Regions from separate parts of the Paenilisteria weihenstephanensis genome, predicted to be linked through region 3. Evidence: predicted binding sites of a transcription regulator. Region 3 holds the regulator's gene; each other region holds the start of a gene.
What was found. Region 3 encodes Rex, which represses fermentation and respiration genes when NADH is low (regulators of the CRP and FNR family bind a similar motif). Its sites were predicted from a motif close to TTGTGAAATATTTCACAA; they were not measured.
Positions count from the first base shown of each region.

Region 1: a site for Rex is predicted at 3,368-3,385, ahead of UE46_RS00990 (L-lactate dehydrogenase). Genes of this name have one in related genera too.
Region 2: a site for Rex is predicted at 2,850-2,867, ahead of nirB (nitrite reductase large subunit NirB). Genes of this name have one in related genera too.
Region 4: a site for Rex is predicted at 1,820-1,837, ahead of adhE (bifunctional acetaldehyde-CoA/alcohol dehydrogenase). Genes of this name have one in related genera too.

Region 1 covers NZ_CP011102.1:223,802-232,118, forward strand. The annotation lists gene UE46_RS00970 (hypothetical protein) at 1-117, shown strand, start outside; gene UE46_RS00975 (glutamate decarboxylase) at 244-1,650, shown strand; tRNA gene UE46_RS00980 (tRNA-Asp) at 1,795-1,867, shown strand; gene UE46_RS00985 (putative heavy metal-binding protein) at 1,941-2,261, opposite strand; gene UE46_RS00990 (L-lactate dehydrogenase) at 2,369-3,307, opposite strand; gene UE46_RS00995 (50S ribosomal protein L25/general stress protein Ctc) at 3,631-4,260, shown strand; gene UE46_RS01000 (right-handed parallel beta-helix repeat-containing protein) at 4,453-6,213, shown strand; gene UE46_RS01005 (hypothetical protein) at 6,353-6,634, shown strand; gene UE46_RS01010 (hypothetical protein) at 6,624-6,914, shown strand; gene UE46_RS16185 (hypothetical protein) at 6,930-7,106, shown strand; gene UE46_RS01015 (hypothetical protein) at 7,120-7,659, shown strand; gene UE46_RS01020 (hypothetical protein) at 7,684-7,920, shown strand.
Region 2 covers NZ_CP011102.1:280,840-289,156, reverse strand. The annotation lists gene cobA (uroporphyrinogen-III C-methyltransferase) at 1-117, opposite strand, end outside; gene nirD (nitrite reductase small subunit NirD) at 114-425, opposite strand; gene nirB (nitrite reductase large subunit NirB) at 432-2,831, opposite strand; gene UE46_RS01300 (precorrin-2 dehydrogenase/sirohydrochlorin ferrochelatase family protein) at 2,945-3,385, opposite strand; gene UE46_RS01295 (sirohydrochlorin chelatase) at 3,382-4,080, opposite strand; gene UE46_RS01290 (RNA-binding S4 domain-containing protein) at 4,149-4,412, opposite strand; gene UE46_RS01285 (putative polysaccharide biosynthesis protein) at 4,490-6,061, opposite strand; gene mfd (transcription-repair coupling factor) at 6,101-8,317, opposite strand, start outside.
Region 3 covers NZ_CP011102.1:2,608,776-2,617,092, forward strand. The annotation lists gene UE46_RS12705 (DNA glycosylase AlkZ-like family protein) at 1-872, opposite strand, end outside; gene UE46_RS12710 (aminoglycoside 6-adenylyltransferase) at 874-1,662, opposite strand; gene UE46_RS12715 (ISL3 family transposase) at 1,813-3,036, shown strand; gene UE46_RS12720 (redox-sensing transcriptional repressor Rex) at 3,196-3,837, opposite strand; gene UE46_RS12725 (ABC-F family ATP-binding cassette domain-containing protein) at 4,216-6,162, shown strand; gene UE46_RS12730 (hypothetical protein) at 6,246-6,917, opposite strand; gene UE46_RS12735 (KUP/HAK/KT family potassium transporter) at 7,410-8,317, opposite strand, start outside.
Region 4 covers NZ_CP011102.1:1,696,196-1,704,512, forward strand. The annotation lists gene adhE (bifunctional acetaldehyde-CoA/alcohol dehydrogenase) at 1-1,657, opposite strand, end outside; gene UE46_RS08240 (multicopper oxidase domain-containing protein) at 2,044-3,906, shown strand; gene rpsB (30S ribosomal protein S2) at 4,106-4,882, shown strand; gene tsf (translation elongation factor Ts) at 4,967-5,851, shown strand; gene UE46_RS08255 (class I SAM-dependent methyltransferase) at 6,150-6,746, shown strand; gene UE46_RS08260 (hypothetical protein) at 6,863-7,702, shown strand; gene murB (UDP-N-acetylmuramate dehydrogenase) at 7,748-8,317, shown strand, end outside.

The DNA.
Region 1 (8,317 bases), 1.0 Mb from region 3:
CAAGAAATCGCGGCAATTGAAGGTCAAATTTTACCGAAGATGATCATCGCAGGTTTTTCAACAGTAACAATAACTTCGGTCATCATCACCAGTATTTTGGCCGAGTTAATACATTGACTTTAAAAGAGGAGAAGCATAGACTTGCTTTCTCCTCTTTTTGCGCGGAATTTTCCGTTGAGGTTTGCCACGAGACGAAAGAGACTATGGTAACTATGATGACATTAAAAAGGAGATGACCAGAAAATGGCGTTACTTGGAGGAAATAAAAAAGACTCGAAGCACGATGAAATACGGTTATTTTATGGGGAAGGGCTATCCGAACAACCACTACCGCGCTATGAAATTCCAGCAGATACAATGCCAGCAGGTGCTGCGTACGATTTTATCATGGATGAATTGCGCGATGAGGGAAGCGCTCGCCAGAACTTAGCGACATTTGTACAGACGTGGATGGAGCCAGAAGCGCAGCAACTAATCATGAACACGCTTGATAAAAATGCGGTCGACAAATCAGAATACCCACAAACAGCAGAAATTGAAGAGCGTTGCGTCAACATTATCGCAAACCTGTGGAATGCAGATGAACGAGATGAGTTCATTGGTACGTCGACGGTTGGCTCATCCGAAGCCTGCATGCTCGGCGGAATGGCAGCACTTTTTCGCTGGAAAAAACAAGCGCGCGAACTCGGCCTCGACATGAGTAAACGTCCAAACATGATCATTTCCTCCGCATACCAAGTCGTTTGGGAGAAATTTGGCGTCTACTGGGATGTTGAATTGCGCGAAGTCCCGGTTACAAAAGAATGCCTCGCGCTTGATCCAGATAAAGCGATCGACCTCATCGATGACTACACCATTTGCGTCGTCGGCATCATGGGATTAACCTACACAGGCCGTTACGATGACATCAAAGCTCTGGACGAGGCGATCACGACCTATAACGAAACAAGTAAGGTGAAAGTGTATATTCACGTGGATGCAGCGTCAGGAGGCTTATACACCCCATTCATGGAACCCAATTTAGAATGGGATTTCCGCCTCGATAACGTCAAATCCATCAATACATCCGGGCACAAATATGGTCTGGTATACCCTGGCGTCGGTTGGGTCGTGTGGAAAGACAAAGAATGGCTACCAAAAGAACTTATTTTCAACGTCAGCTATCTAGGCGGCGACATGCCAACCATGGCTATCAATTTTTCACGTCCCGCGAGCCTTATCGTTGCCCAATATTACTTATTCCTGCGACTCGGTTTCGAAGGCTTCCGCCAAGTCCATTCCCGCACGCAAAAAGCCGCCCTATACATCACAAAAGAACTCGAAAAACTAGGCATGTTCGAAATTGTGAACGGAGCGGAGCAATTACCAGTTGTCGCATGGACTTTAAAAGAAGACGCAGATGTGAAATGGGATCTCTATGACTTGTCTGATTTCTTGCGGATGCGCGGCTGGCAAGTTCCGGCGTATCCAATGCCCGCAGATCTAGAAGAAATGGTTGTTTTACGCGTCGTTATCAAAGGCGATTTCAGCTACGATTCCGCGCTACTATTCGTTCGCGATCTAAAAGCAACGATCGAAAAACTAGAGAAATCACATATCCTACCGAGTGCGGACAAGCATCCGAAAAAAACACACGGCTTTACCCACTAAGTTACAAAAAGCGGCTTTTATACCGTCTGAGAGAGCTGAATTTAGCGATTAGCTCTCTTTTTTTGATAAAACTCCCGAAAACGCTTGACCTCAAGGCTGAAACATGTTTTAATAAGGAAGTGCCAAAAATGGTGCAGCAAGAAAGGTTCCGTGGTGTAGGGGTTAACATGCCTGCCTGTCACGCAGGAGATCGCGGGTTCAAATCCCGTCGGGACCGTCAAATAAAAATCGCGTTTTGTTTAGGAGTTAATTTCCCAGACAAGACGCGATTTTTCGTTATAGATTTCGTTTTACGCTACGACAACCGCAGTCCCAGAAGCCGTCACCATCAACATCCCATTATCAGCACCAAGTACCTCATAATCGATGTCCACGCCAACTACGGCATTCGCGCCCAGTTTCGCCGCACGCTCTTCCATTTCGCGAATCGCTTCCTCACGAGCCGCTACTAGTTCTTGCTCATAACCCTCCGAGCGTCCACCGAAGAAATTACGCAATCCTGCGCCAATATCCTTCATAAAGTTAACCCCAGTAATTACCTCTCCAAAAACGATCTGCTTATATTCCACAATCTGCTTGCCATCTACACTCGGCGTTGTTGTTGAAATCATGTTCCATTACCTCCTAATTTTTATGATGTTATGACATTAAAATAGCATACTCCGCCAGAAAACACAAAAAAAGCGCTGAATCCTAATTCAGCGCTCGAAGCATTTTATTAATAATCTTTCATCGCATCATCCAGCACTTTTTTCAAAGTAGCCGAGGAGTTTGCCATTTGTTCTTTTTCTTGATCATTCAACTTCATCTCAACAACGTGGCGAACACCTTTGCGGTTCACGACAGCTGGCGCACCAATGTACACGTCGTTCAAGCCGTAATGTCCATCCATATATACAGACAATGGTAAAATCGCGTTTTCGTTATTCAGAATCGCTTTTGTAATCCGGGCAAGTGCTGCTGCAATCCCGTAGAACGTTGCGCCTTTTTTGTTGATGATTTCATAAGCCGCGTCACGAACACTCACGAAAATCGTATCCATCGCGCCTTGCTCACTATCATCGATCCATTCCGTAATTGGCAGACCACCAACCGTTGTGTGGCTCCAAGCCGGGAATTCCGTATCGCCATGCTCACCCAAAATATAGCCATGGACATTACGCGCATCGACTTTCAAGAAATCCGCAATCGACATCCGGAAACGCGCCGTATCAAGACTCGTACCAGAACCAATCACGCGCTCTTTTGGAAGACCAGAGAATTTCCAAGTCGCATAAGTAAGAATATCCACTGGGTTCGACGCTACCAAGAAAATACCGTCAAATCCGCTCGCCATAACTTCGTCCACAATCGATTTCATAATACGTATATTACGGCTCACAAGATCCAGTCTAGTTTCACCAGGTTTTTGCGCCGTACCAGCTGTAACAACAACGATATCCGCATCGTGACAATCACTATAATTCGCTGAGTAAATTTTCTTAGGCGCTGAAAAAGGTACCGCGTGACTTAAATCCATCGCGTCCCCAATCGTTCTATCCTTATCTATATCAATAATCCCGAATTCTTGCCCAATGTTTAAATTCACACAAGCAAAGGCGTAACTAGAACCGACAGCTCCATCCCCGACTAAAATGATTTTTTGATGATCTTTCATTTTTAAATTCCTCCTTCAAAAAATACAATCTACTAGTACAGTATAACATGATATTTTCATTTGTGAAACCTTGAACGACTAAGTTTCGAAAAAGTGTTATATAGAAAATGTGTAAGCGCTATGATACAGATTTTGGGTGATGAAAGCCCGTTCACACAAAGTAAATAGGTTTCTCCTCTCTTTACCTTAATATATGAAGTTATAAACCTTGCTTTACAGGGAAATGTCGAATTATTAGTCAGAAAGACCCTTATCGTTTCATTTTTGAGGCAAAAGGGTATATGATGGAAGTGTACAATATAAAATGAGTGGAGTGATTTTTCATGGCAACAACATTAGAAGTCCAAAAAAGAGAAACAAAACCGCATTCGAACATAACAGCTATCCGTAATGCAGGTAGAATTCCAGGTGTTATATATGGTTACAAAGCAGAAAACGTTCCAGTATCCGTTGACGCTTTAACGTTCATTAAAGCAGTTCGAGATAATGGCCGTAATTCCGTATTTTCAGTAACAATCGACGGAGCGAAATTAAACGTATTACTACATGATTACCAAACAGATGCATTAAAAGGTGACATTGAGCATATCGATTTACTTGCGGTAGATATGTCCGAAGAAGTTGAAGCGACTGTAAATATCAGCTTGGTAGGCGAGTCCAAAGGCGTTAAGCTTAGTGGAGTCTTGCAACAAGTATTATACGATCTAACTGTTGCTACAACACCAGACAAATTACCAGAAGTAGTAGAAGTAGATATTACAAACCTTGACATTGGCGATGCAATCACAGTAGCAGACCTAGCTAAAAACGCTGACTACACAGTGATTACTGATGGCGAAGAAGTTATCGCGACAGTTTCAGCACCACGTTCTGCTGATGAGCCAGAAACAACAAGCAGTGCAGTGACAGAACCAGAAGCAATCCACGGTTCAGAAGGCAATGCAGATAAATAAATTTCAAAAGTAAAAAATAATACTAAAAACGAGTAATAACGCTAGAAATTTGGCGCTGTTGCTCGTTTTTTTATTTTGTCCAATTTTTCGTCACAAAGTGTTCACAATTACACGAAGGTTTACATAGAATTAAGAACGGGCAAACAGATTGAAGCAAGACATAAAAGTGTTAGGAATTAGGAGGTAGTGAACATGAAAAATAAGATTCTACTGCTTCTGGGCTTTGCGATGGTCTTAATCGGGGGACTATTCCTTCAAAGCAATCAAGCAAAAGCAGCCGTATTAAATCTAAAACCCGGAGCCACACCAGAAATCAGAATATACAATACACAAGTGCTCCAAAATGCAATCAACCAATCCAAAACAGCCATTACGATCCCAAAAGGGAATTTTGAAGTGACAGGAAGTATTATCTTGAAATCAAACGTGACAATACTCGGAGTAAGCACGAACCCTGCCGACTCCAAAATCACGCTGAACAATGGGCCGATGACAACAGAAACAGGCAAAGGCATAACCACGGTGAACAACCTGAATCTGCGAAACTTCACGCTACAGTACAATCCAACGATGCCCAAATACGATTTCACGAAACACAATACAAACGTGTACCAAAACAATCTACTCGAAATCGGCTCCGTTCCAAAAGCAGAATCGACCGCAAACTATCACGCCACATACAAAAAAATAACAAAAAGCAATATCACGGTCCAAAACATGATTTTAAACGCCAATCAAGTAGGATCATCCGTATTAAGCGTAGCAAAGGCGACAAACGTGAAAATTGCCAATAATCAAATACTTAATTCAGGACTACAAGGTGGAATTACCGCAAGCTACACAGATGGATTACAAATTGACGGAAATACCGTGAAGAACTCAGGTCGCTCCGGAATCAGCCTGTACCAAGGAAACGGCTCAGCCAAGTCACCAATTTATATTCGCAACAACAAAGTTATCGATTGGATGGAACGCTACGGCGGCTATCATTATAACGCGGCCAAGGCGAACAAAGTCGCACCCGACATGATGCTTGACGGCGGAATTGACAGCTACGGCCCAGCCAACAATTACGTCTCCGTCACCGGAAATAACGTATCCCTTCAAAATAACAACAATAAACGCAACACCGACAATCAAAAAATCGAACAGAAGTGGGGCGTGAAAAACGCACAGTACGTTGGTTATACCGGCATAAGAGGCAGCGGAATTGCACACGCCACCTATCAAAACAACATCGTAACCATAAACAGTCCAGACGCCATATCCTTCATGACCTTCAACCTGCGACTCCGCAACACATATACAGCACCCAAATACATTTTAGTTGAAAATAACAAATTCACCTCACAAAAAATAAGTTTTCCAATCCGAATTTTCGGAGGTGCGAGCGAAAACACATTAGCATCCGGAATCACGATTCGCAAAAACACCTTCACAATCAATGGCGACATCCCAACCTACTACAAAACCTTGATTGACGTCCGCGAAAAAACCGAAACGATCGGCGGCAAACTGACCTATTTCGGCACATCACTCCTAACCGTCACAGGCAACAAAATCAACAGTAAAAACGTGAAGCAGTTGGTCGCAGGAACCCCAATCCGGAAACTACCAGTGGTGAACACATTATACCTTGGCCAAAACACACTAAACACAAAGCCGTTTCAAAATATCGGAGGCTACCTCGACAGCGTCATCCAATTGCCAAGCTATAAAAAAGGAGTAATCACAGGCGGCGTTATGTGGTCCTTCACAGATCAATCGACCAAGACGATACAATTGAAAGACAGCGCTGGAAAAGCACTGACGAAACCCATCACGCTCAAAAAAGGAGCCCTTGCTAACTTCACACTAAAACCAACCTACAGCGCCAAACCGAAGTTACTTTGGATCACGAGCAAGATCGGGAAGACGGCAGTGACGAAGAAAGTACCGTTGTATTTGTTTTAAATAATATGTAGGACACGACCAGGGATGCGATGGATGCATTTCTGGTTGTTTACGGTTTAGGAAAAATGAAAATATAGTTAATTCAAGAGGGATTCTGTGTTAAGATTTTAGAATAGACAGTACAAGGAGGAGATTTAACTTGCAAGAAATAAAAACAGCAATCCAATCAGCGCTAAAAAACGAGATAACCCATGAAAAATTAATCGATATCGCAGAGGAATTATTGTTTACGGATAACACGCAGCAATCGATTAATGCTGATTTATCAGATAGAAACCGAACGTTGCTAGAAGATATGTCCGCACAATGGGATCTATACTTGGAAAATACATATACAATAGAAGAATTACAGAGCCTTGAGTATCAAAAAGTAAGGTTACCCGAAGAATGGCTTAAAAGGTGGTATGAGAGTGGCCACTAAAAATAAAAAAATAAGAAGTATCCAGGCGAAACTAGATCAGTGGGGAGTTGTATTAATAGGTGTTGTCCTAGTAATAATTGTTATGCAATATATCTTCCAAGATTTTATAACAGGGACGATTCTCAAAAGTTGCCTTTTCATTATCGTATTATACAATGTGTCGATATTTGCTGAAATCACAGAAGGCTTCAATTTCAAGCGAATTTGGCATAATATTTTCCGCATAATGGGAATGATATTAGGTTTCGCGACAATTATTATATCGATTTTATTATTCTAAGGAGACGATTCTCAAATGCTACTTATTTTACTGGCAATCAACATAATCATACTAATCTGCCTAACGCTCCTTGGAAAAAGAGCAAAGAAAACCAAAAATAAAAAGCTATTCGTAACAGTTGGCTTATTGCTCGTGCTATTTTCATTTGGCAGCTACGCATATTATGCTGTTATCGAATTGTTTACAAGCTAAGGAGTGAGTTCTTATGAAGAAAAATTGGACAGAAATACAAGAAATAAATACAAATTACAAAAAAATCGCGATTTTTGGCATTTACTTAGAAAATGGGAATACAGAATATCTGCGCTATTGCGTCGACGAATTAACCAAATATCTACCGCCAGAACTTCATTATTATGCACTTATAACTAACGAAGTAGAATTTCCAACACGAATTGATTATTACAAGAAGCTATGGAAGGCTTGCGCGGATAACCTACCGCTAACTGACAGCGTTTTATCCAAGGAATATATGGATCAATCAGGAGAAACCACGACGTTTTATGGTGTTATCGAGTTCACAACAAACATCGCGTCCCATATTTTTGAGAGACTAAACGATGACCCCGACACCTTCGTATTCGGCGATGAAAAGCCAATTGAAGAACTAGATATTCCAAATATATTTCGACAAAATCAAGCAGATCCAGAACTAACTAACGGCTCGTACCCAATTCAATTCCAATTTCTTAATGCAGGATTTGAAGCAGGTTTATACGTTACGATTTCCGAAATGAAGTTCTAATTCCTGTAGAGCGAGGTGAAAAAAATGAAAGCCATGGAAAAACACTTGTTGTACTATGTGCTAGGCAGTCACAGGCGAGCACATTATATTGAGATCATTGAAACACAAGGGGAAGATGCGTTGGATCCTGAAGCAGTGGAAGACATACTGGATATTCTACTATCGCTTTTCTTAGACATTGGGTTAAAAGAAAATCATGAACCAAATCAAATCGGGCTAGATCTGGAGGATCTGATTGATATTATTAATGACGCTGAGTAAAGCTGGGTAATTGAGAAAGTTATCCACAAAAAAATACAGCATTGTGAATAAAAGTGAAAAACGAAATAATATTAAAACTCCTAAGACATTGCCTAAGAAGGGATATCATGCTTTTAATCTCAAGTAAACATAATAATTAAACCTGTGCATAACTTGTGGATAACAATATACTACCATATCAATATATCGTAGAGAACGTATATTCGGACACGAAATATAGAATTACCTGTGGATATATATATTTAACTTGGGGATAACTTGTGTGTAAGAATAGATAAAACTGGGGATAAGTCCAAAACTAGAAAAGCATACATGTAATCCTTAAAAATCAGAAGAAAAAGCTATAAAAAAAGAGAAATTAGCGTCAAAATAGACAAATAACTTAGAAAAATCCAAT
Region 2 (8,317 bases), 1.1 Mb from region 3:
CGGGTTGACGAGACGGTCGTAAATGATGATATCTGCGGTTTCCAGATGGCGCCGACCTTTGATCGTTAGGAGTCCTGGATCGCCTGGGCCTGCGCCGATGAGATACACATTTGTCATAGTGCTGTGACCAAGTAAATTTTGCCGTTTTCGATTACAGTTTCATACGTTTTGACGCAGCCTTCGTCGGGAGCTGCGACTACTCCTGTTTCTAGAGAGATTTTATAGTCGTGAAGTGGACAGAAAACGTTGGTTCCTGACACGGTGCCTTCTGCTAGTGGACCGTTTTTATGCGGGCAGCGGTTTTCGATCGCTTTTACGCTGTCGTCTGTTAGCCGGAATAGCGCTATCGTCGTGCCATCCATGATAATTTCGCGGCCGATGAGCGGTGTCAAATTTTCTAAGTCTGCTATATATTTTTTCTCCATTCCGGGTCACACTCTTTCTACGTGGTATAGTTTTTGTTTTTCTTCGTCTTCTAAAACTTGTTTCCATGGGTCGTCGCGGCCTGCAAGTGCTTCGGCGAGCGTGTCTTTTAATTTTGCTTGTTCGGTTGGGTCCAAAATGATTTCGCGGACGTGTTCCATGCCCATCCGTTCGAGCCATGGCGCGGTTCGTTCCATGTAGACGCCTGTTTCGCGGTAATATTGAACGAAGGCGCTACAAATGTCGAGTACTTCTTGTTCGGTTGCGACGGTGGTTAGGAGCTGTGCTTCTTTGACTTCTGTTCCGCCGTTTCCACCGATGTAGATTTGATAGCCGTTTTCGACGCAGATGATGCCGTAATCTTTCACGCCGGATTCGACGCAACTTCTTGGACAACCGGAAACGCCCATTTTAAATTTATGCGGTGTATCGACAAATTCGAATTGGCGTTCTAAGGCTTCGCCAAGTGCGAGTGCGTCTTGGGTTCCAAAACGGCAGAATTTCGAGCCGACGCAGGATTTAACGGTACGCAATGTTTTTCCGTATGCAAAACCGGAGCGCATGTCGAGTTCTTCCCAGATTTTCGGGAGGTCTTCTTTTTTGACGCCGTATAGGCCGATGCGTTGTCCGCCTGTTAATTTTAGCAGTGGAACGTTATATTTTTCGGCAACTTTGGCGATTTTGATGAGTTGTTGTGGGTCTGTTTGGCCTGCGTACATGCGCGGAATGACCGAATAGGTGCCGTCATTTTGGATGTTAGCATGTAGTCTTTCGTTGACGTAGCGGCTTTCTGGTTCGTCGGCGTGTGTTTGCGGCCAGATCATATTGAGATAGTAATTGAGTGCTGGGCGGCATTTCGAGCAGCCTTCTGGGTTGCGGAACGCTAGGACGTGACGGACTTCTTTTGCGGTTTGTAGTTGTTTCGCGCGGATTTGGATGATGAGTTGATCGCGCGTTAGGTCGGTACATCCGCAAATTCCTGCTGGTGCAGCGCTTACGAAGTCATCGCCAAGTGTGTGTTCAAGAATATCCCCGATAATTGGTTTACATTTCCCACAAGATCCGCCGGCTTTGGTGTGCGCAGTAACTTCGCCGATTGTGGTCAGACCTTTGTCAGTGATGGCGCGCGTGATATCGCCTTTTGTGACGCCATTACAGCCACATACGGATTCGTCGTCTGGCATTTCTGCGACGCTCACGTTTTCTGATTCGCCTGATTTATGGAGCAGTGAAACGAGCGTGAAGTCGGTTAGTTCTTCTTCTTTTTTGAGTAGATTATAAAGACGGTTGCCTTCTGTTGTATCACCGTAAAGCACGACGCCGACTAGTTTTTCATCGCGCATAAAGATTTTTTTATATTTGTTTTCGATGCTATTGAAAATGGTGACGCCTTTGATGTCTGCTGTTTCTTTGATATCGCCAGCTGAGAAAAGGTCGCAACCAGAAACTTTAAGTTGGGTGAACATTTTACTGCCACGGTAGCCTTTGTTTTCAATGCCGCAAAGATGATCGGCGAGTACTTTTCCTTGTTCGTAAAGTGGGGCTACAAGACCATACGCGATACCATTATGTTCCGCGCATTCTCCAACGGCAAAAATATCTGGATCGGCGGTGTTCAGGAAGTCGTCAACTACGATGCCGCGCCCTGTCGGTAGATTGGCATGTTGGGCTAGTTCAATTTCTGGTTTGATACCAATTGCCATGACTACGAGGTCCGTCTCGATTTGTGTGCCATCTTTAAATGCCAAACCTGTGACGCGCGATTTCCCAATGATTTTCGCGGTCGCTTTTTGCATGAGAAATTTCATGCCTTGTTTTTCTAGATCTGCTTTTAAAAGTTCACCTGCTTTGGCGTCGAGTTGGGTTTCCATCAGCCAGTCTGCGAGATGGATAACGGTGACATCCATACCTTGATCAAGAAGGCCACGTGCTGCTTCTAAGCCAAGTAGACCACCGCCAATGACGGTAGCTCGTTCATATTTTTTAGAGGTTTCTATCATTTTTTCAGTGTCGGCGATTGTTCGGAATCCGAGAACACCTTCTAAATCGGCGCCTGGAATTGGGAGGATAAATGCTCTTGATCCAGTCGCTAAAATAAGTTTATCGTAGCTAATATTTCGTTTTGTTGTGGTGACTGTATTTGTGTGGCGATCGATTAATATCGCTTTTTCGTCTGTATGTAGCGTGATGTTATTGGATGCGTACCATGTTTCGTCGTTCAGGATAATTTCGGATGGCGTCATTTTGTTCTGTAGAATATTAGATAGCATGATGCGATTGTAGTTTGGATGTGGCTCGTCGCCGATGATTGTAATGTCGTATTTTTCTGGGTCGCGGTCTAGTATTTCTTCGATCGTTCGTACGCCAGCCATTCCGTTGCCGATCATGAGTAGTTTTTGTTTGGGCATGTTTTTTCCTCCTGTTTTTTGTGAATTAATGCACAAATGATTGCGAATTTAGATGTCTTAATTATACAGGAGTTCGGTAAGATACCATATTAGGGAAAACACTGAAAAAGCGCTTAAAAATCAGCGCTCCGTTCGATTATTCTGCGGATTTCCTTGGATCTAGTTGGGTTACTGCCGTGTGTGGAAATCGCGATCAGATGGTCTTCTTTTTGGACGGTTGCCATGTTGAAAAAGTCGGATCTGGATTTATCTGTGCAATCGTTGACTAGTTGGTGTGGTAATGCGTCATGCGTGATCTGCGCGTTTACTTTTGGATCGTTTGTGCAGCAGAAAATGAGGAGCGCGTCTTTTATGTGCGATGCTTCGTAATTTCCAGTGATTCGCTGGACGGGCATTTGTTGTAGTTCTTCGGTAAACGTTGGTGCTATAACTGTTATCGTAGCGCCAGTTGGAAGCAAATTATGTGCTTTTTTGGTTGCGATTTTGCCGCCGCCGATGATCGCGACTTTTTTGTTTGTGAGTTGGAGGAGGACTGGATAGCCAACGTTTGTCATGGACTCACTTCCTCGATTTTGCGGAGGACTGCGTTTGCGAGCTCTGGATCTAGATTGAGACAGTCTGTTTCGCGCCACGCCTCGCTTACTTCGGTGATTCCTGCGCGGATTTTATCGACGAGCTGGCCCTTGAAAAGGAAATATGGCATCCAGTAAATGTTTTGGTTTGTAGCGGCCAGTTCCGTGGCGACTTGTTTGTAATTCGGCTCGCCGTGAAGCATGCCTAGCGAAACATTATTGCCGAGTTGCGCGACAACCGATTCCATCTGCTTTCGTGGTTCAGCGTAGGAGGCACTTCCATGAGCGATAACGAGGATTTTCGCGTCTGGGCCTGGATCGGCGGCGCGGATTCGTGATGCTGCGACGGCGATTGTTTCTGGTTCAGCACCAAATGTGTCGGCGATTCGGAAAGCCACGTCTGGATGCTTTGCGCGCAGATTTGCAACGTGTTCTGGAATGTCTTTTGTAGCGTGCATCGCTGGGAATAGGAGCATTGGCACGACTGTAATCTCCGTTGCTCCTGCTCTGATCATCGCTCCCCCAACGAGCACCATGGTTTCGTCTTCTTTTTCTAGAAAAGCGATTTTTTGGCATGATTCTAGTCTTTTCTGCATGATTTTTTCTACAAAAACTCGGAATTCGCGGTTTTTTTCGGGTAGGCGGCTTCCGTGAGCAACGTACATGATGGCTTTCATTGGTTTTCCTCCTCAAAATGTGAAAAAAGAGCTTGAAACCATCGTGCGTCTCAAACTCGATTCCCTATTTATTCTTCGTCTTTGCGTTCTTCTTTTAAAATCGTGTACATTTCTGTCGCGACTTCTTTGCGTGCGTTTTCTTCTAAGCGATCAATTTGAGCAGTGACTGTTTTTTGTCCAAATTTGATGACAAGTTCGTCGCCTGCTTTGACGTTCGTTCCTGGTTTTGCAACGGTGCCATTAACGGAAATGCGGCCTTTTTCGGCAACTTCTTTCGCTACGGTACGCCGTTTAATTAATCGTGATACTTTTAAAAACTTATCTAAACGCATTGAATCTGCCATAAGTGCATCCATCCTTTGTCAGTGAAATTTATCTTTATCTTCGCATGATTGGTAAGGAATTGCAACTATCTTTTATGAATTTTGTTGGCGAGCCATAGCAGTTTCGAGCCAAATGGCATGAATACTAGATCGCGTGTTGTGAGTAACTTGAATTTGATGAGGCAATAGAAAAAGATGACGCCTCCGATGAGCGCTCCGAGTAAGGCTTGGATTGCGCTGCCGATGCGGCTTGTGAATGGCCAGAATGCTTCCCAGAAAACGGGGAGGACGATCATCGCTGCAAAAGCTAGTAATGCCCAGCCGATCATGTTTTTACGGATGAACGGGATTGGGAGTTGGCGCTTTAGCAGTATGTAGCAGATGATAAGTGTCGCGCCGAGCCCAATGACGGTTGACCATGATGCGCCGTATGTGGCAAATCGCGGAACGAGCATGGCGTTTGTTGCGAGTTTGACGGCAAGTCCGACGCAAACGGCGACGGCGGGCCCGGCCATATTTCCGAATCCTTGCAAAATGCTACTCATGGTGACGATTAGCGAGCTTAGAAACAGCGATAAAATGAATACTTGTAAAACGCCAGTTCCAGAGGCTGTTTCAAAGAGCATCTGATTTGTCGGACGCATAATCGCGATTAGGCCGAGTGTGGCGGCACCTGAAAGCAGGATTGTTAGCTTGATGATTAAGAGTACGGAACGGCGTAATTCTTTCGTTTCGCCACGCGCTTTTGCCGCTGTGATCATTGGTACGATTGCTAATGCGAGCCCCATACATAATACTAAACCTAGTTGTAGCAACGGCTGACCGCGATCGTAAATTCCTTTTAGTGACTTCGCTGTTGCTGCGTCGATTCCAGATGAACGCATAAGACGGTAAACTTGGAAGGAATCGAGGAGCTGAAATAAGATTAACATCGCACTAGTCGTACAAACCGCGATACTCTGTGCCAGAAATTGCTTCACAAACGCAGGACTGGCCCATTTTTTAGTAAACTTAATTTTCTCAGGTTTGTTACGTACGTAGAAATATAGCAAAGTTCCGAACGCGCCTAAGCCACCAACCACTGCTCCGCTCATCGCTACGGCACCAGTCATGTAGAGGTTCCATCCAAGTGCTACGGCTCCTGTCGCGCCACCGATAATAATAACAACGCGCACGAGCTGCTCAATTGTCTGGGATATCGCGGTTGGCATCATTTGTTCATGCCCTTGGAAAAAGCCGCGTAAACTTGCTAAAAACGGCATGAGTAGAAAGGCAAAGCTAATGACGCGAATCAATACGCTCAGATGAACGTCTCCCATGACGCGGGCAATAAACTCGGCACCGAAGAAAATCGCGATAAAAAACACGAGTCCAACACCAATCATAACTTGTAACGCTGATTGAAAAATTGTTTCTCGTTTTTCGGGATCATTTTCTTCCGCTATCATCCGCGAGACAATAATCGGAAACCCAGCAAGCGCCAGCGTCATCGCAATCCCATAAATCGGATACACTTGTTGAAAAATATAAAAACCGATATCCCCAACCATGTTCTGGAAAGGGATTCGGTAAACAGCGCTTAGTATTTTAGAAAGCAGTGACGCAAGTGTTAACCAAACAGCGCCCTTCATTAAGTTCTGCATTGTTTTTTGAGCCATTTGTACGTCACCGCCTCTATCAATAAATTTCGTATCACATTACTCTGTTTTTAATTCTGCTATTTCTTTTTTCGCTTCCGACAGTTTATCCGTCAACGTTTTTAGCTCGAATAGCCATTCTTGAAGTGGTTTCGCGCCCACATTAACCGTGATTCTCAGCTGCTGACCGTCCATACCCACGCCAATCTGACGACCATATTCACCGATGACTTGCATCACCATATCACCGCGCATATTTTGCGTGCCCTCTTCTGAGAATTGAATCGTAACTTTCGTCGCCTCTTGCTTGATCGACTCAATCCCAACCCGCATCGCATATACTTTCAGCTCGGTAATCGTGAATAGATATTCGACTTGCTCGGGATATTCGCCGAAGCGATCCGTCATATCTGAACGCAATTCTTCTAGATCCTCCATATCAAGAACCGTTCGGAAACGCTTGTACATCTCAATTTTTTGGCGACCATCTTGAATATAATGCTCTGGAATATAGGCATCCACCGTAATATCGATTTCAACAGGAACAATTTTCTCATGTTCATCCTTAGGTTGACGCGCTGCAATAGCTTCTTGCAACATTTGCGAGTATAAATCAAAACCAACCGAGTCAATAAAGCCATGCTGTTGAGATCCTAAAATGTTACCTGCTCCACGAATCGACAAATCGCGCATCGCAATTTTGAATCCGGAACCAAGCTCCGTAAATTCTTTAATGGCCTGCAACCTTTTCTCAGCCTCTTCCCGCAAAATTTTATCCTTCTGGTACATGAAATACGCATAGGCAATCCGGTTCCAACGACCGACACGACCACGTAATTGATACAGTTGGGAAAGTCCCATATGATCTGCGTTTTGAACAAATAATGTATTTACATTCGGGATATCCACACCCGTTTCGATGATCGTCGTTGTGACCAATACATCATATTCGCCCTCAAGGAAACTCAAAATGACAGACTCAAGCTCCGTTTCCGACATCTGACCATGCGCTACAGCAACACGTGCATCGGGAACCAACATCTTGATCTCATCTGCTTTTTGAAGAATCGAATCCACACGATTATGCAGGAAGAAAACTTGACCGTCACGCGCGAGCTCTCGTTCAATCGCCTCACGTATCAGCACATTATTCTGCTCCACAACGTATGTCTGAACTGGGAATCTGTTGGCCGGCGGTGTCTCAATAACAGACAAATCACGAACACCGAGCATCGACATGTGTAGCGTCCGCGGAATTGGCGTCGCAGTAAGCGTCAACACATCTACTTTCGTCTTTATATGCTTGATTTTTTCCTTATGCGTCACGCCGAATCGCTGTTCTTCATCAATAACTAGGAACCCTAAATCATGATATTCCACGTCTTTTGAAAGCAGGCGATGCGTTCCAACTACTATATCCACGTGTCCAGACTTCAAACCTTTTAGCGTCTCATTTTGTTGTTTGCGCGTTCGGAATCGGCTTAGCAACCCAACCTCGATGGGGAAACCTTGGAATCGTTCTTTCATTGTTTCATAATGTTGCTGCGCCAGAATCGTTGTCGGCACTAAGAATGCCACTTGCTTCCCGTCCATCATCGCCTTAAACGCCGCACGTAGCGCGACTTCCGTTTTCCCGTAACCAACGTCCCCGACAAGCAAGCGATCCATCGGCCGTTCGCGTTCCATATCTTTCTTAATTTCCATGATCGAACGCAGCTGATCCTCCGTCGCTTGATATGGAAAAGCATCCTCAAATTCACGCATCATTTCGCCGTCAGGACTATAGCCATAACCGCGCTCCGCCTCACGTTCCGCGTACAACTTAATCAAATCATCCGCAATATCTTGCACAGAAGCCTGAACCCGCGTTTTCACACGTTTCCACTCCGCGCCACCAAGCTTATTCAACTTCGGCGCCTTACCTTCCGAACCAACATATTTTTGCACGAGCTCCAGCTGCTCTACAGGGATAAATAATTTGTCCTCACCTTGATACATAAGCAGCAAATAATCTTTATGCACGCCTTTAATATCGAGCGTCTCCATCCCTACATAGCGCGCAATCCCGTGATTCACGTGAACGACATAATCGCCAACCTTCAGCTCCGAATAACTCTGAATACGCTCCGCATTCGACAACTTTTGGCGTTTCTTCGGCTTCTGCTGTTTCTTATTAAAAAGCTCTGTCTCACTGATAAAAACAACTTTTGCAAGCGGTAATTCGAATCCATTCTGAAGACTTCCCAACACAAATTGCGTCTGGCCAAACTTCGGAAC
Region 3 (8,317 bases):
TGCCCGTTCACCGTCCAAGCTGATTTACGCTGGGCTTCTGTCATAATCCAGGTCGGATCTTTATACGCTATTACCGCCTGATCGAATTTTCCTGTTAGAAATACGCGGCTTTCCTGAATCAGCGGTTTATCATTTTTTAGCATCACGTAGGTTTCCTCGTCCAAAGTAAATGTATCTAATTCATCCTCTAATTTCAGTGTCGCTGCTTTTATTTCACCAACATTTAGTCCGCTCCAATGCCTGAAATCGTTCCATGTTGCGGGGCCATAACCTGCTAAATAACGGCGTATCAGCGTCATCATCGCTTCCAGATCCTTCGTTTGCTCCGCCTCCCACTCTTCAAAATCTCCCAGCCAAATCCGGTGGGTATAATTTCGAATCGTGTCGCTCGATGGTAACAATCGGAAAATACCTTGCATCGCCGCTTGGGCAATGATCGACGAGGTCACTTGCGCGGAATAATCGCCAATAATCGCTTCTAATTCTTTACGGCTAACGATTTCTTGTTTCCGTCCGAGCGCATCCATCTGAGCTAAAACTGCCGCTAGATCAACGCCCTCTTTTTTACAAATCCGATGTACTATATTGGTTCTCGTACCAAAAACGCGAAAAACTAGCTCCCAATCACTGATTAAAAAAGTATGTAATGTCAGCCTGTTTGCCCATATTTTAATCACATGTTGCTCTTCAAAAAACGCTTCTGCTTCTTCCCAAGTCATATCCACGTGCTGCAAAAAATTCACAAGCGCCGGTTGATGATTTTGCGATTGTAGTGCGATCGCCTGCTGCATAAATGCGGTTGGATCTTTATATGGCTGATTCATCCCAAGTTTCTGTAATCTGATTTCTGTTATTTCTTTTTTTGTAAGCATCCTAATCCTCCTGTATTTTCAAAAGTAGCGCCTTCATGCCTTCTATTTTAACTGTTGGTAGCCTAAAATGGTATGTTGAAGCAATAAAATGGGAAACTTCTTCAAATAACGTGATTTCTTCCCACATTGCTTGCCAATTCGACGCAACTGTATAATCTGCGAAAATAGCTGGGAATTTTGAAACAATCGGTTTCGATGTCCATTTCTCTATTTTACGTCCTGAAAATGATATTTCTTGTCCTTCTATTCTTGCTTTTTCTTCTAGCAATGGCAATAAATAATTTTCACGGATTCCTGCTTGAATGTCTTGAACGAACCAGATATCTTCGCGTTTTATAAACTTCGCCACGTAGTGTAATTCAAACCAGAATTCATTTACAATTTGATCGAACGTGGCATTTGTAATCGGTTCCCACTTCTTTTCAAGTAGACATAATTGGATTTTATCTGCGTATTGGTCTTTATCAAGCAGGATTTCTAACTTTTCATAGTAGGGAAAGGGATTATCAAGCAAAGAAATTGGCCAAAATGAAAAATCGACTTTCACGCCATTTTGGAAAAGAACTAATTGTGTCGCGATGTTTCCAGCGGGAGTTTCCATATGTAGTTGGGTATCGATGAGTACGTCGCCAATTTCAACAAGCCAATCTCGGTTTTTGCCGTAATGGACATCTCCGTCATACCAAATATTGATATCTAAATCAGATAAATCATCCACATCTTGTTGCTTTGCGAGTGACCCTTCTAACACCAATGCCTTTACTTTCGGCTGAGATTTACCCCACGCCACTATTTTCTTGGTTCTATAATAAATGTTGGGGTAGAAAATAATCTATCTCCGCATTTTTTTGTTCTCATTTCAAGACAAAAAAATACACAGTAATATCAAAATCCTTTAAGATAAAAGTGACGAAACCCAATCCAAAGGAGCGATATTACCATGCCAGACCATTTTATCATACAACTCATCGGTTTAGAAAATAAAAACATCCAACTTCTTGATTATTCGATTGAAAATCATATCTGCCACATTCATATCCAACTAAAACGAAAAAAACATGCCTGCCCCTCTTGTAAAACACGGACAGATCGCATTAAAGACTATCGTACGCACACTTTCCAACATCTAAAAGTCGCAGAAAAACGTGTCTATGTGCACTATCGAAAACGCAGATATGCTTGTTCCTGCGGAAAATCATTTGATGAAAAAAATCAAGGACTTGTGGCACGCTATCAGCGTTTTTCGACATCTTGGCATCAAGCAGCCCTTTTCCATAGTATCTCTGCCCCCTCCTTTACCTATACTGCCAGAACGTTTGGAACCACCGCACCTAAAATTATGCGCCTATTCGACGCGCGTACAGAAGCCTTTTCCACGCCTCCCGTCGCTCTTCCTAAAGTCATCGCTATCGATGAGTTCAAGGGAGATACCGACAAAGGCAAATTCCAACTCATTATCGCTGACCCCATGACTCGTCGCCCCATTGATATCTTAGAAAACCGTCGCGCCAAAACCATTCAACGTTATTTAAGAGAACGCGGGCATCAGGTAGAGATGGTTATCATGGATTTGAGCTCGACCTTCAAAAACGCTGTGCAACAAGCTCTTGACAAACCAGTTATTATTGCCGATTCTTTCCACTTCTCTCGCTACATCTATTGGGCGCTGAATAAAGTCCGCGTTCGTGTCCAACAGCGTTTTTCAGAAAAAGATCGAAAACACGGGAAACGGATACAAAAACTCCTTTTCAAGCGATCTCATAAGCTGGATACAGCGCAAAAAAGCATCATTCGCCGTTACTTAAGCTTGCACCCTGATCTACAAACCGCCTACACCATCAAGGAAGCCTATCAGGCTTGGTTTGATGCCAATAAAGCACAAGAACGCCGCGACGTTCGTCAATCCTTACACGATTTCTATCAACTCGTACAAGACAAACAGCTTCCAGAATTCATAAAAGCTATCGGTACTTTCCGACGCTGGGAAACAGAAATCATCAATGCCTTCATTTACCCACATCTGTCCAATGGTTTCGTAGAAGGAATTAACAACCGAACCAAGGTCATCAAGCGTACTTCTTATGGCTATCAAAACTTTTCACGGTTCCGCGCCAAAATACTTGCCCAGCACTTTATCAAAAATTTTGACATTTCTGTAGGCTAAAAAGAGGTACAAGCCACTATTTCCCTAGCTTGTACCTCGATATTTCACCCCAACAATTGACAAAGAGCCATTTTCTTATTTTCTTCAACACTTCTGTTAGCATCTAATCTGCCCCCTTATCAAAAAATGAGACCAAACATGATGTCTGGCCTCGTTTTATTATTTATTTGGATAGTTTTCTAGGAAGTAAATCAATGTTTGTAATTCGGTTGTTAAATCGATGTGATGCACGCGGACATGTTTTGGAACGCTGATACGCGCTGGTGTAAAGTTTAGAATACCTTTGACATCAGCTTCAAGCAGGCGATCCACCGTCGTTTGCGCTTCATCGGATGGTACCGTTAGAATCACGACTTCGATTTTATTTTCCTTCAATAGATCTTGCATGTCATTAAGATGGTAAATCGGAATATCTTGTTGCACTGTTCCAACTTTATTGGCGTCAACATCAAATGCTGCGACGATTTTTATATTATTATTTTTCATGAAATTGTAGTGTAAAAGTGCAGTCCCCAAATTACCAACACCGATAATAGCTACGTTTGTCTGTTTGTCTTGGCTAAGTGTCTTGCTAAAGAAATCCAAAATGTAGGACACGTTATAGCCATAGCCTTTCTTACCTAGTGCTCCAAAATAGGAGAAATCACGACGAATGGTTGCTGAGTCAACTTTCACAGCCTCGCTTAATTCAGCTGATGATACTCGTTCCTTGCCTGACTCATGCAAATATTTTAAGTAGCGATGATACAGTGGCAAACGCTTTGCTGTTGCTTGTGGGATCTTGCCCGTTTCTTCGATCATGTTTGTTTCCCTTCTTCCTTTTGATTTTAACTGGACAACGATCAAATTTAAAACCTTATCCTTGTGTGACAAAACATGCTCCTACAGTAAAAAATGATTGCGCATTTTTCTATCGTTGTTTATTTCACATGCTTGCTTATTTACTATAAACATTTCACATAGGATTCACAATGTTTTTGCTCACATATTATGTTACTATTTTGTGACATAACGTTTCAAATACAATTATACAGCAACAAATGTAATATTGCTAGTATTTTCACAAGGTCGAGATTGTGAATTCAATGATAGTAAGCGGTTCCTTTCTTATATCATTGCTTCTATAGCTCCTTTACGATAAACTAGGAAGATAGAGATATGATGAAGGAGAAATATACAATGATACTTTTACAAGTACAGCAGATCGTCAAAAATTTTGGCGCTGAAACGATATTAGAAAATATAAAATTAGAGGTTCAGACAAATGACAGAATCGCGCTGGTTGGCCGTAATGGTGCGGGAAAATCAACGCTTTTAAAAATTATTGCGGGGCAAATTAGTTATGATGGCGGTACGATTTCAAAGCCAAAACATGTTCAAATTGGCTATTTAGCGCAGAATACTGGGCTTGAGTCGACGAAAACGATTTGGAATGAGATGTTGTCTGGATTTACCGGGCTTCAAGCGATGGAGCAGGATTTGCGAAAACTGGAGGAACAGCTCGGTAATCCTGCTATTTATGATAACAAGGAGCAATATGAACAGACGTTAAAGGAATATGATCAATTGCAGCACGCGTTTAAAGAGCAAGGCGGTTACCAGTATGAAGCGGATATTCGCTCGGTTTTGCACGGTTTACGCTTTTTCGAAGAGGATTATGAGAAATTGATTGCTTCCCTTAGCGGTGGGCAAAAAACGCGTCTTGCTTTGGCGAAATTACTTCTCGCTAAACACGATATTCTCATTCTCGATGAGCCGACCAACCATTTAGATATCGCCACGCTTTCTTGGCTGGAGAGCTATTTGCAAAACTATAAAGGCGCGCTTCTTATTGTTTCTCATGACCGCTATTTTCTGGATAAGGTCGTGAATCAAGTGTACGAAATTAGCCGTACGCAGATCGATCGCTATGTCGGCAACTACTCGCGTTACCTTGTTCAAAAGCAAGCAAAACTCGAACAGCAATGGAAAGAATTCGATAAACAGCAAGATAAAATTGCGAAATTGGAAGACTTTGTTGCGCGAAATATCGTTCGGTCTTCTACAACAAAACGCGCGCAAAGTCGTCGTAAACAATTGGAGAAACTCGATCGCTTAGATCGACCGCAAGGCAGTGAAAAAACGGCGCATTTTGGTTTCCAATTTGATCGTGATAGTGGTAAAGATGTGTTATTCGTCGAGGATTTGGCGATTGGCTATGCGGTGGATAAACGTGTTTCACAGAAATTGACATTCGATATGAAGCGGCATGAAAGTATCGCGCTAGTTGGGCCGAATGGGATTGGGAAATCGACGTTACTCAAAACGTTGATTGGTGATATTCCCGCGCTTTCTGGGGAGTATCGTTTTGGTGCTAATGTTCAGATTGGGTACTATGATCAAGAACAGGCGAAGTTAAATTCGAATAAGTCGGTTCTGCATGAGCTTTGGGATGATTATCCGCATTTGAATGAACAAGCGATCCGCACGACGCTCGGTAATTTTTTATTCTCCGATGACGATGTTTTAAAAGTCGTGAATACGCTGAGCGGTGGCGAAAAAGCCCGTGTGGCACTTGCAAAATTAACTTTGGTCGGCGCGAACTTACTCATTTTGGATGAGCCTACCAATCACTTGGATATTGAGAGCAAAGAAGTTCTCGAGGCCGCGTTGATCGATTTTGAAGGCACCATTTTATTCGTATCGCATGACCGGTATTTTATCAACCGGATTGCTTCTAAAATTGTGGAAATGCATCCTGAACATGCACAGATTTATCTTGGGGATTATGATTATTATCAAGAAAAATTGGCGGAACAGAAGGAGCATGCGCGATTAGATGCGCTAGAAAAGCAGAAAACACATCCTGAAGAAAAACAACTCGCGACGAATAAACAAGCCTATCATCTCGATAAAGAGCAGCAAAAAGTGATGCGCCAAAAGAAACGCAAGCTTGACGAGATCGAGGAACAGATGGAAAAGACGGATCTCAAAATTAGCGAGATTGAGCAAGAACTTCTGGATCCAGCTGTTTATCAAGATCATGAAGCTGCTTATGCACGAACGGAAGCACTTGATTTGTTGAAGCAATCGAGCGAGGATTTAATGGAAGAATGGACGAATTTGAGTGAGGAACTCGAGGAATAACGAAAACAGGATTTCCCATTATAAATAGATGGAAAATCCTGTTTTTTCTATCATGACTCAAGCTCAAAAACAAATTCTTCTGTTTAAGAAAAATGTCTTTGTGGAATACCAGTTTGCTTATTTAGTAATTTTGTTCTCTTACTATCTTTGTAAACGTATAAATCATTTCTATATTGATAATTGTTTGCGTATTGCTTGATTGTTACATAGGCCGTTTTACCTTTGAACTCCCTAACAATTCCATATACAGAAAAAGCTGCAGCCGCCCATCCTAGACCTGGCACTAAACCTAAACCAATCACTACAAGAGCGGCACTTGATTTATTAACTTGAGTCATTGTTGTCGTGACGTTCCTAGTTGTAACTAATTTCATAGCACTACTTGAACTTGCCATTAATAACCTAGGAGCCACTTCATTTTCTGTTGACACATTGATCGTTCCTGCTTTTTCACCATCTATTATAATATCTGTTTTAATAGTATTATCAAGTTGCTTTTGCTGATATTTGACATCAGTTATTGAACCGTCTTCATCAGTTAGCTCCGCAGTTTTATTTTCAATATCCACAGCTATTTCACTTTCTTCTTTAGTATCTTTGTCTATTACGACAAAAGTATCTTTATTTTCCTGTGATATAGAGATATCTGAATCTGAATAAATGATTTCATTTAAATTATCCGCCCGCGCTCCCATTGGCATTGACACTGAACCAACAAGTACCCCTACAAGTATAATCGTAATTATTTTTTTCATTTTCTCTCAATCCTCCACTATGTAGTTTTTTTTTCTAAATGCCTGAATAAAAGATTGATCAGTATCAAAATTAAGACACCGACCATTAGCAACACACTCGAAATCCAATTCATAAGAAATGATACCAGTAATAAGACTACTAAAATAGTAAAAATACCATAAAACACTATATTTCTATTCATGTTTGTCCTCCTCCGAATAATCAATAGCCGCAAATATATATCACTTCTAATCCCGACTCAAAAGTAATATTATTAAATGCTACTTTTCTTTTTTTGCATCCGCTTACATTTATCATATTACAGTATTATTACAAGAACGTCAATTGCAAATTTGTAATTTTTATATCTTTTTTATTTATACACTTAAGGAGATCACATTAATATTCTAGTTTTGCACAAATTGAATCAAATTAAAAAAAGCTGCAGGTACCGGACAATACGATACTCCACAGCCTGTAAGGCAAGATCATTCCCCGATATAATCTCTTTTTTAATCTATTTTACGTATCTTAATGACTTTTTTCTTGGAGAGATATAGCGGAACGTTTTCTGTTTGGACATCGCTATATTCTAAGCCAAACCAGTGCTCTGGTGATGTTGTAAAATGCTTAATGAATAGTTTACTCTGCATAATTGACCGCTGCCAGTTAGTTAAATCGGCCTCTGTACTCAGTTCATCTTTAATAATAACAAAGCAGAAATCGCCGAGTTTTCGACCAGTTTTCGCGCTGTACTTCCGTTTTTGCTGTGCGAGCTCGCCTTTTGCAATGAGTTCTTTCGCAATTTGCTTGAGGAAGACGTTGATATCTTGTTCGACGCGGAATCCGAGTTTCAGTTGCACGCGAATCACGAAGTCGCTATCAAAATTTTCGACGGTATAGTAAGCGGCATAAGGCCCATCAACCACTTGGACGTTCACGAACCAATATACATCGGCGCGTTTTGGTCGCTTATCGAGGATGGATGCCATAACTTCATGTTCAACGCGCATTGGATTGCGGCTACTTGTTAGGTACACCAAGTTGTGCGCGTATTTGGGATAGGCGGTGTCTGCTTTTAATTTTGTAAGGGTTGGTACGAATTTTTTCAGTGGTACGTTTTTGACTAGCTTTGTTTTTAGTTGGTATCCAGTGAACCAGATGTACATAAGCGCCATGATCACTACTGCCATGATGACTGCCACGAAACCACCGTGCATGAATTTAGCCGCGCTCGAGACGAAGAAAGCGAATTCGAGTACGCCAAATGTCATTAAAATGGAGGTTGTGACGAGTATCGAGAATCCTTTTCTACGTAAGAATTGGAAAAGTAAAACGGTCGTCATTAGCATCGTTACTGTGATGGATAGGCCATACGCTGCTTCCATGTGGGTCGAGTCTTTGAAGTAGAGGACGACAC
Region 4 (8,317 bases), 910 kb from region 3:
AACCACCACCGAGTGCGATAATGCAATCTGGTTTGAAGTCTTTCATTAGTTCTGCGCCTTTATAAACAGTTACGTCAGATGGATCTGGTTCTACGTCTGCAAATACTTGAATGTCTACATTGTTACTGCGTTTTTTCAAGTGTTCGATAACAACGTCAACATATTTGAATTGCACCATTCCTGGGTCAGTTACGATGAATACGCGTTCGATGTTCGGCATTTTTTGTAGATATTGTGTAGAATATTTTTCAAAGAATACTTTTGGTGGCAGTTTGAACCATTGCATATTATTTCTCCGTTCTGCGATACGTTTCACATTTAAAAGGTTTGTTGCGCTAACGTTTTGTGATACAGAGTTTTTACCGTAAGATCCGCAACCTAGTGTTAGGGAAGGGATGAAGCCATTGTAAAGGTCGCCGATTCCGCCTTGAGCAGATGGTGCGTTCACAATGATACGACATGCTTTCATACGTAAACCGAATGCTAGTTGTGCTTCGCGGTCTGTTGAATGAATAACTGCTGAGTGACCTAAACCACCGTATACAAGCATTTCTTCACAACGATCAAAAGCTTGTGCTTGGTCTTTCGCTTCAATGAAAGCTAGGACTGGGCTTAGTTTTTCATGAGATAGTGGGTAATCGTCGCCCACACCTTTAATTTCAGCTACGAGCATTTTTGTATCTTCTGGAACTTTGAATCCAGCTTCGTTTGCGATCCAAGCAGGGGATTTACCTACAACATTTGGATTTAACGCGTGTGTTTCAGGATTGATAACATAGCTTTCTAATTTTTTGAATTCAGCGCCTTTAACGAAGTAGCATTTGTTCGCTTCCATTTCGTCTTTTACAGCTTTGGCAACTTCTTTGTCGACGATGACAGCTTGTTCAGAAGCACAAATCATACCGTGATCGAAAGTTTTAGATAGGATTAGGTCGTTTACTGCGCGTTTGATTTTCGCTGTTTTGTCGATGTAAGCTGGAACGTTACCAGGACCAACGCCAAGAGCAGGTTTACCAGTAGAGTACGCTGATTTAACCATTGCTGCACCACCTGTAGCAAGCACGAGCGCTACATCTTTATGGTTCATCAATTGTTTTGTCGCTTCTAGTGATGGTTTCTCAACCCATTGAATACAATGTTCTGGAGCGCCTGCTGCAACTGCTGCTTCATAAACAACACGAGCGGCTTCAGAAGAACATTTTTGAGCGCTTGGGTGGAATGCGAAAATGATTGGGTTACGTGTTTTAATAGCAATGATAGCTTTAAATAGTGTAGTAGAAGTTGGGTTAGTTACAGGAGTTACCCCAGCAATAACGCCGACTGGTTCTGCAATCTCAACAACACCGGTTTGTTTATCTTCATGGATAATGCCGACTGTTTTATCTGCTTTAATGCTATTCCAAATATATTCTGTTGCAAAAATATTTTTGATACATTTATCTTCATAAATACCGCGACCAGTTTCTTCAATCGCTAGTTTAGCAAGAGGCATATGTTGATCAAGACCAGCTAGTGCCATTGCATGAACGATATTATCTACTTTTTCTTGGTCAAAGTCAGCGAATGCTTTCAGTGCGCTTTGTCCATTACTTGCTAATTTATCAATTACCTTTTGAACTTCTACTTCTTCATTTACAGCTTTTTCTTTCATTGCCATTTTTGAACCCTCCAATGATATTGGGACTAAAAACGTCCTCTCGTGACATTTAATGTCCCTGTTATTTCAAAAAAATTGCGGCGGTCGACTCGCCGTCCTTTTTTTGTGTTTCTTATTTATAAAGTAAGTGTAACACTTCACAAAGTCTTTGTCTAGTTGTTTTTGTGAAAACATTCACTTAGTGTTTAAAATGGGAAAATAGGCATATCTAAAAAGAGACTAGCACACCTTTTGACATAGTTAAAATAAGAGAATAGCGTGATTTTCTACGTTGTTTTCTCAACGGTATAACATAATTTTACTAGCGATTGCTAAGAAAGATTGTGCAATTTGTAGTATACTTAAATAGAAATGACAATATATAGATAAAAAGGAGTTACATACAGATGTATATGATGTTTTTTGGGAGTTCTATTTTTATACTGGTGGCAATGGCAGTTATTTGGTCAGTTTTTTTCTTTAAAGGTACCAGAGCTTTATTTATCGTAAATGGCTTTTTTTTCATAGCTTGGTGTGCCGTTGCGCTACTTGCAAGCCTGACTATTGGTTGGGAATTTATTCGGCAAATTTTTGGGATGTTAGCACCAATGGTTTTGTCTCCAATTTTGCTAGTCTTGATTTTTCGGGAACACACGAGCTGGCGAACGGTGACAAAACGGTATGCGATTTTCATATCTTGGTTTGCTGTTTTTATGATTGCTTTCCAAATACCTGCATTTCCGAGCGTTAGGGAATATTTCGAATGTTTTGGTGTACCAATTTTCGCATTCTTTCTATTATATGCATGGAATAAATGGCTGGCAGATCGAGCAAAGCGTAGCTGGCTTATTGTTGGTAGTGTCTTTACAATTCTTGCTTTTATTTCCGTGTCGCTCATATGGAACGCAAATGAAATGAAGGCTGATGGGCAAGATATGATTATGGATTGGGGCGGTGGAAATGCGACGAAATTGCAGAATCAAACGGATGTAACTACCTTGACTGGACCGAGTAAAGCGGACGTAACCAAGCGCTATCGTTTTACAGCGGCAAAAAAAAGGATGACGGTTCCTGATGGGACGAAAAAAGAAGTATGGCTTTTTAATGGAGAAATGACCGGGCCTGCGATTCGCGTAAAACAGGGGGATGTCGTGGAGGTAACTTTAATGAACAAAGATATTGCGGATGGCGTTACGATTCATTGGCATGGATATGACGTACCGATCTCAGAAGATGGTGTCCCGGATATCTCGCAAAAAGCAGTCGGGGTTGGGGAGAGTCATACGTACCGTTTCAAAGCGGATAAAGTGGGGACATTTTGGTACCATTCTCACAGTCAGTCTTCCGAACAAGTAGGTCATGGTTTATTTGGGTCGCTCGTTGTTGAACCAAAAGACAGGACACAAAATGAACTCGAAATCGTGGGCTTCGTTGCTCCGAAATATATAGATAAAGATGGCGCACTACTATCAGCTAATGGAAGTTTGCCGAAAACTGTAAAACCAGGTACTAAAGTCAGAATCCGTCTTGGAAATGCACATAATAAGCCACAAAAAATCATTCTGAACGGAGCTTCGTATCAAGTGGCTGCGATTGACGGGAACGCCATCTATCGACCAACAAATCTAAAAGATACGTACTTACAGGTGCCAGCTGGCGGACGCATGGATATTACATTCACGATGCCAAATCATGCAGTGCGGTTATTTGATGCAAAAGATGAGGCAGGAGGATGGGAATTCCAATCGACGACGAGAACAACCGAAGCTTCTCATGATATTCCAAAAGAAGTTTTCAAACCGGAGCAATACGGTGAACAAAAAGCAACAGGATTAGATTTATCTCGTGGATTTGATCGTGAATTTACGATGGTATTTGACAGTAAGTTAGCCTTTTTCGACGGTATGGTGCATCATTTATGGACGATTAACGGCATGCTTTATCCAAACACACCGATGCTCATGGTCAGTGAGGGGGATCTAGTGAAGACGACGTTTATCAATAGGAGTTATGGTCACCACCCGATGCACTTACACGGACATACCATGCTTGTTCTGACGCGTAATGGGGAAGCGACAACGGGTAGTCCTTGGTGGACAGACACTCTAAACGTAAAGCCTGGTGAGACATATGAAGTCGCATTTAAAGCTGATAATCCAGGAATTTGGATGGATCATTGCCATAACTTGGACCATGCGACCAACGGAATGATGATGCACCTGCAGTATGACAATGTGTACACACCATTTTCTGGACATACGCACGAATAAGAGAAAACATTTCGCTATTTTGTAAGATAAACGTTGCATTTACTTGTCATACGAAGGTTTTTATGCTAATATAGAAAACAGTGTTAAATCACACACGCGTTGAGGACAGTACAAAAGGTGCTTGCTTGCAAGTCTTTGTCTGGTTGATTCACGCGGAGGGCGGAAAATCCGCAAAAATAAAACCATAGGAGGGAATAACATGCCTGTTATTTCAATGAAACAATTGTTAGAAGCTGGGGTACATTTCGGCCACCAAACACGTCGCTGGAACCCAAAAATGAAGAAATATATCTTCACAGAAAGAAACGGTATCTACATTATCGATTTACAAAAAACTGTTAAGAAAGTAGACGAAGCTTTCAATTTCATGAAAGAAATCTCTGCTGACGGTGGAACAATCCTTTTTGTAGGAACTAAAAAACAAGCGCAAGATTCAGTACGTGATGAAGCGATCCGTTCAGGTCAATATTTCGTTAACCATCGTTGGTTAGGTGGAACATTGACAAACTTTGAAACAATCCAAAAACGTATTAAACATCTTAAGAAAATCGAAAAAATGGAAGAAGACGGTACTTTCGAAGTCCTTCCTAAAAAAGAAGTTGTTCTACTTAAGAAAGAACAAGAGAAATTAGAAAGATTCCTAGGCGGTATTAAAGATATGAAAGGTCTTCCAGATGCTTTGTTCATCGTTGACCCTCGTAAAGAACGTATTGCTGTTGCAGAAGCTCGTAAATTACACATCCCGATTATCGGTATTGTAGATACAAACTGTGATCCAGATGAAATTGATTACGTAATTCCTGCAAATGACGATGCTATCCGCGCGGTTAAACTTTTAACTGCTAGAATGGCTGATGCTATCATCGAAGTAAACCAAGGTGAAGAGCAAGAAGTTCCTGTTGAAGAAGTAAAAGCTCCAGTTGTTGAAGAAAAACCTGCAGCACCAGTTGCTGAAGAACCAACAACAGAAGCATAAGATATGATTTAAAACTAACAAGGTGATAAGTGGCAATCTCTTATCACCTTTTTTCAAACAATTTTATATTAGGAGGAATTGTAAATGGCTAACGTTACAGCTCAAATGGTAAAAGAACTACGTGAAAAAACTGGTGCAGGTATGATGGATTGTAAAAAAGCATTAGTAGAAGTAGATGGAGATATGGATTTAGCAATCGACTACCTACGTGAAAAAGGTATTGCGAAAGCTGCTAAAAAATCAGATCGTATCGCGACAGAAGGTATGACAAGTGTTGTCAGCAATGACAAACATGTTGCAGTACTTGAAATCAACGCGGAAACAGATTTTGTAGCTAAAAATGACCAATTCATTCAATTAGTACAAGACATTTCAAACCAACTACTAACTGTTCGTCCAGATAACTTAGATGAAGCCTTAAAAACGGAAATGCCTAATGGGCAATCTTTACAAGACTACATCAATGAAGCAATCCAAAAAATCGGTGAAAGAATTTCTCTTCGTCGTTTTGAAATTAAAGAAAAAGTTGCTGATCACGCATTTGGCGAATACATTCACATGGGTGGACGTATTGGTGTATTAGTAGTTCTTGAAGGAACTTCTGATGACGCGATTGCGAAAGATGTTGCAATGCACGTTGCAGCAATTAATCCTAAATACATTTCTCGTAATGACGTTTCTCAAGACGAAATTGCGCACGAAAGAAAAATCCTTACAGAGCAAGCTCTTAACGAAGGCAAACCAGCTAACATCGTTGAAAAAATGGTCGAAGGTCGCTTAACGAAATACCTTAGCGAAATTAGCCTAGAAGATCAACCATTCGTTAAAAATCCAGACGTAACTGTAGGCCAATTTGTTAAAGAAAAAGGCGCTACAATCAAATCATTCGTTCGCTTTGAAGTCGGCGAAGGATTAGAGAAAAAAGAAGACAACTTTGTTGAAGAAGTTATGAATCAAGTGAAAAAATAAATCACGTTTTAAGTGATTCTTAAGGACCTGCTATTCGTAAAGAATGGTAGGTTTTTCTTTTAAGGAACAAAATCTAAATAGCTACAACACAGATGTAAGAGGTGATTTCTTGGGAAGCATCGTAAAGTATATTCTACTATTTATTTGGCTAACAGTTTCAATGTACTACTATTATGAGATTTTCCCGCGAACTATTTTATGGTTTATTGTAAGTATCCCAATAGAAGTATTAGGATGTTTACTAATCATATGGCTGTTTGAAAAAAATAAAACGACAAAGTAAAGGATGAGACTACAGATGGAAGATAATATTTTTGAAAGAATGGCAAAAAATTATGATTCAGAAAGCCGGATCGAACTCGCTAATATCGTTGCCAGCAGAGTAAAGAAAGAATTGATGGAAGCTAAAAATAAAACACTCATCGATTATGGAAGTGGAACTGGACTAATTGGTTTACAGCTAACGGATCTGGTGAACTCCATTACACTAATTGATTCCTCAGAAGGCATGGTAGAGATAATCCGTGATAAAATAGCACAAACTAATATTCAAAATGCGCGGACATTAGTTGCAGATTTCACGAAGGACGTTAGTGCAACCAAAGCGGATATTATTTTAGTTTCGCTGGTTCTTTTACATATTCCAGATACTAAACTCATTTTAGAAAGATTGTATGGAACTTTAAATGATGGAGGAAAGCTAATTATTGTTGACTTTGATAAAAATGAACGCATTGATCATCCTACTGTTCATAATGGTTTTGATGCAAATGAACTCAAAAAATGGCTTGCGAGTACTGGCTTTGAGTCGACTGATATCGATATATTTTATCATGGCGAAAAAGTATTCATGAAGCAAGATGCTGATATGTTTATAGCTGTTAGTTATAAATAGAGTTAATTGCTCATAATATTATTATGTAAACTAATAAAACTTTCTCCTGACATTTTGATGATTTTCCTTTATAATAGAAGTATAGATACTGAAAATGCTTAGTGAAGGTGATATGGATGGTAAATAAAAATCCCAAAGTATATAAAAAAATGCTAGAAAATAATCACTCGTTACCGTACAAAGTTCGTATTAATGGTACGCTTTTTGAAGTTATCGTTTACTCGATGCTCGGCAAAATGGCTGGCGTAGTGGTTGTAGATCCTAATGGCTTAACAGTCGACCGAAATACCGCGGAGCAAGTTCTCATTTACGTGCAAAAATATAGCTTTTACTTTGAATACTTGAAAAAACGAACACACGTTGTCAAAGAACGCGATAGCATTACAGCAGAGCGTGTTGAAAAAGTACAGCGGATTTTGAATGAGAAGGGTTTATTTGGAGAGAAGATGCAGCTTGACATTGACCAGTTAAATCTTGCCCTCGAGGTATATAAGCAACAGCAACGCAAATTGGATATTTATCAAGAAGATATCACGCTACTAAATGAAAAAATTGAGGCGCAGCAAGAGATCTTTGAGGAAGACTGGCATCATGCGGAGGATTTATCGCTAGCTTATGCAATCGCTGCCTACGGACAAAGTCTATACTTAGAAAAAACACGTGATATCCGTAAAAAAATGTTAAAATGGACGCAAACACATGGTAAGATGTTGCCACCAGAGCAACGCCGACAACTATCAAAATTAGCGTTTGTACTAAGTGAGGCCCAAGCAGGACATATTTTCGACCAAATTATTTCGCTGATTCCAATGTTAGAAAATGGCTTAAAGTTAAATCGTGATCAAGCCATTCCGGCATGCGTAAAAGAATTTGGTAAGGCGTACGAATCCTATTGTCGCGCATATGAGCCGTCGATGGATCGGATTACCCCGTTAATTCGTAATAAGAAAGGCTAATTAGAGCCAATAGAAAGGTAAAGGCGTATGTACACAACTCAAATTATGGAACAATTAAAGCAAGAAATTCCAACACTTATTGTAAAACCGAATGAAGATTTAGCGGCGTATACTTTCACAAAAACGGGCGGCCAGGCAGACTTATTTGTTATGCCGACAAGTCATCAATTAGCTGCTGAAACGATTAAATTCGCCAATACAAATAACGTACCACTAACCATTCTCGGAAACGGATCGAACCTGATTATTAAAGACGGCGGGATTCGTGGGATTGTGATGTACTTAGATGCGCTTCATGCGATTAAACGGGAAGGTACGAAGGTCATTGCTGGCTGTGGTGCTAAAATCATCGATGTCTCTCGCTTTGCATTAGAAGCCTCACTGAGCGGTTTAGAATTCGCTTGTGGTATTCCAGGTTCCGTCGGTGGTGCGCTCTACATGAACGCTGGCGCTTACGGTGGCGAAATATCTGACGTGTTAATCGAAGCTACGGTACTAACACCAACTGGTGAGTTGAAATATCTTCAAAAAGACCAGTTAGAAGCCAAATATCGCAAAAGTTCGATCGCAGACAATCATTACGTTGTACTAGAAGCCGTATTTGAATTAACGCTC